3 regions of the Allobosea sp. MMO-172 genome follow, and region 3 is predicted to be linked to each of the others. Evidence: riboswitches for the same ligand, from Rfam matches in the RefSeq annotation. Region 3 holds a riboswitch; each other region holds the start of a gene.

Region 1 (3,264 bases), on a different contig from region 3:
ACGCGCCCGAAGACCGTGACCTTGTCGGTCGCCTTGTACTCGGCGGCGAGGTTGACCAGCGTGGCGCCGCTCGCCTTCAGCCGCGGGGTCGAGAAGTCGCGGTTCCCGTCGACCCAGGGGCCGACATAGATCAGCGTCGCCGACAGGCTGAGCTTCTCCATCGGGGTCCAGGTGATGGTGCCGCTCGCCTTGTGGCGGGGCCGGCGCAGCAGCTCCTGCCGGCCGATCTCGTCCTTGGCGAGGGTGAAGGTGTAGTCGCCCCGGACGCGCAGCTGCGGCGAGATTTCGAGCGCGGCGAAGGCCTCGACGCCCTTCGTCTCGGCCTTGCCGATGTTGGCGTAGGAGTTGCGGGCGGTGTTGGTGACGATCAGGTTCTCGATATCGTTCTGGAACCAGGTCGCCCCGAATTGCAGGCGCTTGTCGAAGAGCGGCTGCTCGAAGCCGATGTCCCAGCCGCGGCTTTCCTCGGGCTTCAGGTTCGGGTTGCCGAAGAAGTTGAAGCCCGGCCTGTAGTCGATGAAGAGCTCGCTCAGCGTCGGCGCCTTGAAGCCGGTGCCGTAGCTCGCCTTCAGCTTGGTCTCGGTCCCCGGGACGATATAAGCCGGGGCGACGCGGTAGGTGGTGTGGCCGCCATAGCTGTCGTCATGGTCGTGGCGGATATTGGCCGCGACGAAGAAGCGGTCGGCGATGTTGCCCTGGTATTCGAGATAGCCCGCCTTGTTGCCGTTGGAGGCGGTGAGGCTGGTCGACTCCAGCCGTTCGCGCTCATAGGACAGGCCGCCGATCAGCATATGTCCCTTGGCGATCTCGAAATCGCCGCGCCAGTCGACCTTGGTGCGCTCGCCGAGGTTCTCCGTCGGTCGCCCGAGGATGCCGAAGGCGTTCGGCGAGCGGTTCGAGCGGTCCTGGTTCGAATAGGAGACGCCGAAGCGGTTGACGAAGCGTCCGCCGAACGGATCCCAGACCACTTCGCCGCGGGTGAAGGCCTGAGCGTAGTTCGAAAGCGCCCGGTAGGGCGTCGGCTTGCTCGGGAAGCCGCTGTCATAGGCCGAGCGGAACTGCCCGTCCGTATAGCGGCCGGCCCAGTTGACGCTCAGCGTGTCGGTCAGCGCGAAGCCGAGGCGCCCGGAATAGGTGTAGGCGTCATAGGTGTTCGGCCTCACCTTCACGCCCGGCGGGATCAGCTGGGGCGGCACCGAATCCGTGGAATCGGAGCGGGTATGGGCGAGGTTGAAGGCGTAATTGAAGCGGTCGTCGCCGCCGCTGAAACCGGCCGCCTGGTTGAAGGTGCCGTGCGAGCCGGCCTCGACTCGCGCCGTGACCTTGGGCGGCCCGTCGCCGCGCTTGGTGGTGATCGAGATCACGCCGCCGAGCGCATTGGCGCCATAGAGGCCGCTCTGGGGCCCGCGCAGCACTTCGATGCGCTCGATATCGTCGGTCAGCATCGAGCCGAAGTCGAAGGCGCGGTTCGGCGTCGAGGGATCGTTGGCCTCGATGCCGTCGATCAGGACCTTGACGTGGTTCGAGTTGGTACCGCGCATGAAGACCGAAGTCAGGCCGCCTGGCCCGCCGATCTGGACGATGTTGAGGCCGGGGACTGTGGCAAGCGCCTGGGGCAGGGTGCGGCGCTGCTGCTGCTCGATCTCCCGCGCGGTGATGACGGTGACGGAGCTGGCGATCTCGCGTGCCGGCCGCGGCGTGCCGGTCGCGCTGACGACGATCTGGTCGAGCTCGACGGTGCTGCCGGGCGCCTGTGCATGGGCCGGCAAGCAGAGCAGCACGCCGGCGGCGGCCAGAGACAATGCGAAAACGGAAGATGAGCCGCGCTGTGCGGCTTTGCTGGGAACGAACACGATGAGACCTCGGGCGTTGACGTCTGTGGCACGTCACCGCGAACGCGATCTCCCGTTCGCCCCGATTCAGGGGGCAGACAGTCGAGCAGCGATCGAAACACCCCGTCCGAACGTGTTCGCGTGTGACCACGACTGACGGCAGGTCTCCTGGCTCGCGGGTCGTGGCCTCGTCGCCGCCTTCCCAGGGCCGAGGTCCCAGTGGCGTATGGCGATGAGGCTCGCCGCTTACAGTTGCGGGGGCAGCCGCAGCATAGAATGGCCAGGCCATCCGCACTGCGTTCCCTTTTGATCCCGTGAGGGAACCGTCGCAGCGAGCGTTAAGGCGAAAATGTGGCAGCGTCAAACGCCACGATGCCACCGGCGCCGGGCTATCAACGCGATAACATCGCCGCCCGATCGAGCGCGGTGGCGAAGCCCTGGAGCGAGATCGAGAACGGCGCCACGGCGCCGCTATCGGCCGTCGCCTTGATGTTCAGCGCCGTGCCCGTCCGCAGCGCCACGACGGTCGGCGCATCGAAGCTGACGGCGACGAGACAGCCGCTCGGCAGGCAGGTGCGGAAGCGCATGGGCTGCGCTGCCAGCTTTTCGTCGATCTGGAAGGCGATGCCGGATTCAAGCGACAATCCGAATGGCAGCACCAGCACCCCGGCGACGACATTGCCGGTCACCGGGTTCAGCTCGATGGCAAGGACGCGCTGGCCATTCGGCTGCGCCTGGGCCTGGCTGAGGACGCAGCGCTTGGCGCTGCCTTGCTGGGCGCAGGCCACGCGCCAGTCCTTGTAGGTCTCGTTCAGCGAGGAAGCACCGCCGGGCAATGTGGCCGCGGCCGCCTGCCCCAGTGCGGGGGCTTGTGCCGTTTCGATTCGCTGCGGCGCCGGCTCACCCTTACGGGGCGCGACCGAGGCGGCGTGGCTGGAGCCGGCGAGCGCCATGAGAACGACGGAACCGAGGATGTGGAGGCGGTGGCTGGTCATGCGACGGCCTTTCGGCCGGCCGCAGGCGCCGGCTCCGGATGCCCGTCGAGCGCGCGCTGCCAGGCACGCTCCGCCTCGATCGTAAAGCCGGGGCCGAGGCTGCGCCGGAGCGTCCAGATCAGTGTCTCGGCCAGCGCCTGATAGTGAGGCTCGATCAGGCGGCCGATCCTGTGAGAGCGGGCGAGTTCCTGCACGATCGGCAGGACTTCTCCGAAGTGCCGGGAGTTCCCGAACAGCAGTCGCAGCGTCAGGACGAGGCTTCGCTCCTGCGGTCCGAGCTCCAGGGCGAAGAGCCGGTAGACCTCGGGGTAGGTTTCGAGCAGCCGGTTGGCGAACATCGCATCCGCCTGCTCGGCGATCGGAAACAGCCCCACGATATTCGTCAGGATGAGGGAGCGGGAACGATGATCCATGGCGCCCTCAGAACCTGACATGGA
Region 2 (3,264 bases), on a different contig from region 3:
CGAGCCGCGTCGCGTCGACGGCCGGGTCGGCGGGCTCCGCGATCATCGACCAGGCGAGGCGGCGATTGGCGAAGGCACGGCGAGCGAAAGCCTCGACCGCAGCGGTCAAACGCTCAGTGACGGGCGCGTCGCTCGCGGCGATCTCGCGCAGCACGGCCAACTCGCGCGACGACACGGCCGCGGCGATCTCGGCCATCAACTCGGCCTTCGAGGCGAAATACGAATAGACACTGCCGGTCGAGACGCCGCTGGCGGCAGCGACCGTAGCGATCGAGGTTTCGTGGAAGCCGACCTCCGCGACGATGCCACGCGCCGCGGCAAGGATCGCTTCGCGCTTGCCGGCCTTGCGGGGTTGTCTCGGTTGCGTACCGGTCATGGACACTCTCAAATTGAATTTGAATTCAGATTCAATTTGAAGACCGGGTCGATTATCGTCAAGTGGATGAGTCGGTCGAGGTGATCGCTCCACATCGAGGATGGCGTATCGCAACGGGAGGGGTGCTGGCCCATACTTGGTCGTCCCGGGCTTGACCCGGCATCTATGCCGGAACGCCTTTCGTGCAGGTTCCGGAATGGATCCCGGATCTCCGCTTCGCTGCGTCCGGGATGACCCAATGCCACCGAGGCACAGAGCGGGCTTTCAGAACTCGATGCCCTGCTGCGCCTTCACGCCTGCCGTGAAATGGTGCTTCACCAGCGTCATCTCGGTGACGAGATCGGCGGCTTCGATCAATTCCGGCTTGGCGTTGCGGCCGGTGACGACGACGTGCAGGTCGGGCCGGCGGGCGACCAGCGTCGCGACGACCTCGGCGAGCGGCAGATAGTCGTAGCGCAGGGCGATGTTGAGCTCGTCCAGCACCAGCAGGCTGATCTCCGGATCGGCCATCAACTCCTGCGCCTTGGCGAAGGCGCGCCCGGCGGCGGCGATGTCGCGGGTCTTGTCCTGCGTCTCCCAGGTGAAGCCTTCGCCCATGCTGTGCCACGAGACCTGATCGCCGAAGGCCTCCAATGCCTTGCGCTCGCCGGTCGACCAGGCGCCCTTGATGAACTGCACCACGCCGATGCGCCAGCCATGGCCGAGCGCGCGCAGGATCAGCCCGAAGGCCGCCGTCGACTTGCCCTTGCCGGGGCCGGTATTGACGATCAGCAGGCCCTTTTCGAGCGTCTTGGAGGCGACTTCGGCGTCCTGCACCGCCTTGCGCTTCTCCATCTTGGCCTTGTGGCGGGCGGCATCTTCAGTGTCGATCATCACTTCACTCGCATCGGCAATCCGGCGACCATGAAGACCACGCTGGCCGCACGCGCCGCAAGCGCCTGATGCAATCGCCCGGCCTCGTCGCGGAAGCGGCGGGCCAGCGCGTTCTCCGGCACGATGCCAAGGCCGACCTCGTTGCCGACCAGCACGAGCGGCGCGGAGACACGCTCGCAGGCGGCGATCAGGCCCTCGCGGGCGGCAGCGGTATCGCGTTCCGCCAGGATCAGATTGGTGAGCCAGAGCGTCAGGCAATCGACCAGGATCGGCCGGCCCGCCGGCTGGGCGGCAATCGCGCCGGCCAGATCGAGCGGCGCATCGACCGTCTGCCAGCCGGCCGGCCGGCGGGCGCGGTGCTCGGCGATGCGCTCCCGCATCTCGTCGTCATAGGCCTGCGCCGTCGCGATATAGGCCCAGGGTGCCGGCAGCGCCTCGATCAGCGCCTCGGCATGGCGGCTCTTGCCGGAGCGGGCGCCGCCGAGGACGAGGGTGAGATGGGAAATGTCGTTCGGCATCGCATCACTGTGTTTCCTGAGCCCTCATCCTGAGGAGGCCCGAAGGGCCGTCTCGAAGGATGATCCAGGAGGCTCTGGAGGGAACTGGAGCATCCTTCGAGACGCCGCTGACGCGGCTCCTCAGGATGAGGGCTCACGAAGAAGAAGATCGCGCATTGCATTGCACAGCAACACGGCGATGGCTAATGATGATCCGTGACGGTGCCTCCGCGAGGAGGTGAAAAGGGAACGCGGTGCGAGACCGCGGCTGCCCCCGCAACTGTAAGCGGATGTCCTTCGCCATCGGCCACTGGAGCGCAAGCTCCGGGAAGGCGGCACAGGGCGCCAAATCCGCGAGCCAGGAGACCTGCCGTCGACCCGCAGAGATCCAACCGGCTGCCGGCGGGGCGGCCACGGAGAACGCCTATGAACACCGCTTCGGTTTCCACACCCACGCTCAGCGTTTCGGAACGCGTCAAGGCGGTCGCCGCCGCGCTCGTGATCGGCGTCGCGCTGATCTACACGACCGGCTTCGCGGCCTCGACCAATGTCCACAACGCCGCGCACGACACCCGTCACGGCCTCGCCTTTCCCTGCCACTGAGGGAAAGCATCCATGGTCACGCGTGTTCTCACGGTCAGCATCCTGGCCGGGCTTCTGGCTGGCTTGATCGTCGCCGCCCTGCAGCATGTCACCACCACCCCGCTCATCCTCAAGGCCGAGACCTATGAGGCGGCGCTGCGCCTGCAGGCTCCGACGCTCGCCGCCTTCGACGGCGAGGCGAAAATCATCCTCGCGCATGGCCCTGCCGGCGACGCACCCGGCCACGACCATGCCGAGTGGAAGCCCCAGGACGGCCTCCAGCGCACGCTCCTCACCAGCGCGGTGACGATCGCGACGGCGATCGGCTTCGCGGCGCTGCTGCTGGCGGGCATGATCGCAGCCGGCGATACGATCGACCAGCGCAGCGCCCTCGTCTGGGGGGCCTGCGGTTTTCTCGCGCTCGGGCTCGCGCCTGCCATGGGGCTCGCGCCGGAACTGCCGGGTGCGGCTTCCGCCGCACTGGAGCAGCGCCAGCTCTGGTGGCTGTGGACCGCCGTCGCCACCGCGGCCGGGCTCTTCCTGTTCCTGCGCTTCGAGCAGCCCTGGCTCAAGCTCGTGGCGGTCGTCCTGATCCTGCTGCCGCATGTCGTCGGCGCCCCGCATCCGGCCGCGCCGGAGAGCAAGGTGCCGGCCGAGGTCGCCGCGCATTTCGCGTCGCTCTCGCTCGGCATCCAGGCCGCGCTCTGGCTCGTGACCGCCTTCATGGCCGGCGTGCTCTGGCCCCGGGCGAGCCGCCGGGCCGCCGAAGCCTGAAGGCAAGCCAATGTCCGAGGGCGACCTCACCATCCATGTCTGCACGGCCTGCCGCCGTGCCCGCGCCGATCTCCCGGAGGGTTACGACCAACCCGGACTGGCGCTGGCCGAGCGGCTCGCCGCGCAGCTTGCAGCCAAGGGCAGCACGATCCCCGTGCTGCC
Region 3 (3,264 bases):
CGGCGAGGCGGCGCTGGAGACGATGAAGGCGCCGCTCAGCGCGGGACCTACCGCCGTGCTGACCTGGGACAATGTCACAGTCGTCGTCATGAGCCGCTCGGTCAGCCTGTTCGACCGCGCGATGTACTACGCCAACGGCATCGACCCGACCGATTTCGACCTGATCGTGGTGAAGTCGCCCCACACCGAGTTCCACATGTTCGACCAGTGGTGCGCGCGGAACTTCAACATCGACGCGCCCGGCGCGACCTCCGCGAACCTGAAAAGCCTTGGCCACACCATCTGCGCCCGGCCGATCTATCCGCTCGACGAGGGCGTCACCTTCGCGCCCCGCGCCACGATCTACGAACTGTGAGGAGAAGACCTGTGCCCAGGATCGAGGCCGTCGATTTCTTCTATCTCGCCATGCCCGTCGTCACCGACGAGGCCGATGGCAGCCAGGATGCTTTGCTGGTCAGGGTCGCCGCCGGCGGCCATGTCGGCTGGGGCGAATGCGAGGCGGCGCCGCTGCCCTCCATCGCCGCCTTCATCTGCCCGATGTCGCATGGCGTCTGCCGGCCGGTCGCCGATTCAGTGCTCGGCCAGAATCTGGAAAGCGCGGAGGATATCGCCCGCATCGCCGCTGCGGTCGCCTATAACTCGATGGACCTGCTGCAGGCGCCGCATACCTTCTCCGGCGTCGAGATGGCGCTCTGGGACATCCTCGGCAAGATGCGCTCCGAGCCGGTCTGGCGCCTGCTCGGCTATGCAAAGAGCCATCCGAAGACACCCTATGCCTCGGTCCTGTTCGGCGACACGGCGCAGGAAACCCTCGAACGCGCCCGCGATGCCCGCAGCCGCAGCTTCCGCGCCGCCAAGTTCGGCTGGGGGCCGATCGGCCGGGGCAGTGTCGCGGCCGATGCCGAGCATTTCGTCGCCGCCCGCGAGGGGCTGGGGCAGGACGGCATCCTGCTGGTCGATACCGGCCAGATCTTCATCGAGGATGTCGAACGCGCCGCCGCCCGCCTGCCTGCGATGGAAAAGGCGAATGTGCTCTGGTTCGAGGAGCCGTTCCACGCCAGTGCGCTCGAAGCCTATGGCGCGCTCGCCAGGCGCAGCGGCAAGGTCCGGCTGGCTGGCGGGGAGGGCGCCCATAACGAGTCGATGGCGCGGCAGCTCATCGAGTATGGCGGTATCGGCTATGTCCAGATCGATTGCGGCCGCATCGGCGGCATCGGCCCGTCCAAGGCCGTGGCGGATTACGCGGTCGCCAAGGGCGTGACCTTCGTCAACCACACCTTCACCTCGCATCTGGCGCTCTCGGCCTCGCTCCAGCCCTATGCCGGCTTGGCCGGCCATGAGATCTGCGAATATCCGGCGATGCCGAAGCCGCTCGCGACGGCGATCTCCGCCAATCATCTGGAGCGCGACGCGAACGGGCAGGTCGCGGCGCCCGATGCGCCGGGCCTCGGCATCGCGGTCGCGACCACGGCGCTGCGTGGCTATCTGCAAGAGGTCGAGATTTCGGTCGGCGGCAAGCGGCTCTACAGCACGCCGAGCCTCTGACGCGATGTCCGCTTGACGGCGCGCCGCGCCCTTATAGGGTGTGCGCCGATCGAGGTTCTCCGGTTTGCTCCCGGAGCTAAGAGGGAATTCGGTGAGATGCGACCCGCATCAAAGCCGAGGCTGCCCCCGCAACTGTAAGCGGCGAGCTCTCCCCCCATCGTCCACTGGCGCCCGACGCGCCGGGAAGGCCGGGCGGAAGCGGCATTGACCCGCGAGCCAGGAGACCTGCCCCGGTCGTCGAAGACGTCTTTCGGACGGGGTGTTCCGGAGCTGTGTGTCGATGGCGGTCCGCGTGACCGGCCCTCCGTCTCACATGCCCAAGCTGCCCCGGCCGTCATCTCGGGGAGCGATGAAGTCCATGTTCACGAAGACCACCACACAGGCCGCTCAGGGCGGCTTGACGGCTGCCTGCCGCACACCCTATCAGAAATGCAACATTGTTGCATCTCGGATGATCTCGATGCCGGCTGCGCGCCCGTTCAATTCCTTGCTCCGTCTCTCGGCAGCCGCGTTTTTCGGCGTTCTGGCGGCTGGTGTGGCCACTGCGGCGCCCACGAAATATCCGCTGACCCTTGAGAATTGCCGCGAAACGATCACCTTCAACGCCGCGCCCAAGCGCGTCGTCGCGATCGGCCAGACCCAGACGGAAATCCTCTACGCGCTCGGCCTCGGCGACCGCGTCGTCGGCACGGCGGTCTGGTTCTCGCCGGTGGCCAGGCCCTATGAGGCCGTCAATGCCAAGGTGAAGCGCCTTGCCGACAACGACCCGAGCTTCGAGGCCGTGCTGGCGCAGGAGCCCGATCTCGTCACCGCGATGTTCGAATGGCATGTCGGGCCCAACGGCATCGTCGGCAAGCGCGACCAGTTCGCCAAGGTCAAGGTGCCGGCCTACGTCTCCCCGACCGATTGCGTCGGCAAGGACAATTCCGGCGCCGGCGACGGCGTGCGCACCCAGATGTTCACGATGGATCTGGTCTATCGCAACATCCGCGAGTTCGGCGAAATCTTCGACGTCGCCGACCGGGCCGAGAAGCTCGTCGCCGAGCTCAAGGCGCGCGAGGACAAGGCCGTCGAGCAGGTCGCGAAGCTCAAGGCGCAGGACGTGCCGGTCGTCGTCTGGTTCTCCAGCAAGGACATCAAGGGCGACGGTTTCATGGCCGGCAAGAACGGCGTGCCTGCCTATATCCTGTCCAAGCTCGGCGCCCGCAACATCATCGCGACCAATGAGGAATGGCCGCTGGTCGGCTGGGAGAGTATCGCCGCCGCCAACCCGGCCGTGATCGTCACCGTGAAGATGGATCGGCGCCGCTTCCCGGCCGACGATATCGAGAAGAAGCTGGAGTTCTTGAAGACCGACCCGGTCGCCAGCAAGCTCGATGCGGTCAGGAACAACCGCGTCGTCATCATGGATGTCGGCGCGACCCGCGCCGGGCTCGACACGGTCGACGGCATCGAGACCCTCGCCAAGGCGATCGCCGGTTTCGGTATCTCGCGTTGAGCCACGCCGCCCACGGGCCGAACTGGCCGGCGCGGATCGCGATCGCGCTGGCCTCGCTGCTGGCGCTGATCCTTTCGGTCGCGCTGGCAGTGACGATCGGCGAGATGCGCATTCCGCTGGACACGGCGCTGAAGGCGCTCGGCAATGGGTTGTTCGATCTCGACTTTCCCGTCAGCGCGATCCAGCAGGGCGTGATCTTCGATTATCGCCTGAGCCGCGCG

The links. A riboswitch is a leader RNA that binds a small molecule or an ion and turns the genes downstream of it on or off. The one in region 3 is predicted to bind cobalamin.
Region 1: it holds a riboswitch for cobalamin, as region 3 does, so the genes downstream of both, WFK61_RS09455 (TonB-dependent receptor plug domain-containing protein) here and WFK61_RS18760 (ABC transporter substrate-binding protein) in region 3, are expected to answer to the same signal.
Region 2: it holds a riboswitch for cobalamin, as region 3 does, so the genes downstream of both, WFK61_RS20910 (CbtB domain-containing protein) here and WFK61_RS18760 (ABC transporter substrate-binding protein) in region 3, are expected to answer to the same signal.

What each region holds. Positions count from the first base shown of each region.
Region 1 covers NZ_JBBCUM010000005.1:75,361-78,624, forward strand. Annotated here, with positions in the region: gene WFK61_RS09455 (TonB-dependent receptor plug domain-containing protein) at 1-1,853, opposite strand, end outside; cobalamin riboswitch at 1,974-2,174, opposite strand; gene WFK61_RS09460 (invasion associated locus B family protein) at 2,225-2,827, opposite strand; gene WFK61_RS09465 (globin family protein) at 2,824-3,240, opposite strand; gene WFK61_RS09470 (autotransporter domain-containing protein) at 3,248-3,264, opposite strand, start outside.
Region 2 covers NZ_JBBCUM010000016.1:18,209-21,472, reverse strand. Annotated here, with positions in the region: gene WFK61_RS20925 (TetR/AcrR family transcriptional regulator) at 1-376, opposite strand, end outside; gene cobO (cob(I)yrinic acid a,c-diamide adenosyltransferase) at 641-1,249, opposite strand; gene cobU (bifunctional adenosylcobinamide kinase/adenosylcobinamide-phosphate guanylyltransferase) at 1,249-1,767, opposite strand; cobalamin riboswitch at 1,950-2,135, shown strand; gene WFK61_RS20910 (CbtB domain-containing protein) at 2,173-2,349, shown strand; gene WFK61_RS20905 (CbtA family protein) at 2,362-3,102, shown strand; gene WFK61_RS20900 (DUF1636 domain-containing protein) at 3,113-3,264, shown strand, end outside.
Region 3 covers NZ_JBBCUM010000013.1:62,326-65,589, reverse strand. Annotated here, with positions in the region: gene WFK61_RS18770 (M81 family metallopeptidase) at 1-355, shown strand, start outside; gene WFK61_RS18765 (mandelate racemase/muconate lactonizing enzyme family protein) at 367-1,545, shown strand; cobalamin riboswitch at 1,581-1,792, shown strand; gene WFK61_RS18760 (ABC transporter substrate-binding protein) at 2,006-3,043, shown strand; gene WFK61_RS18755 (FecCD family ABC transporter permease) at 3,040-3,264, shown strand, end outside.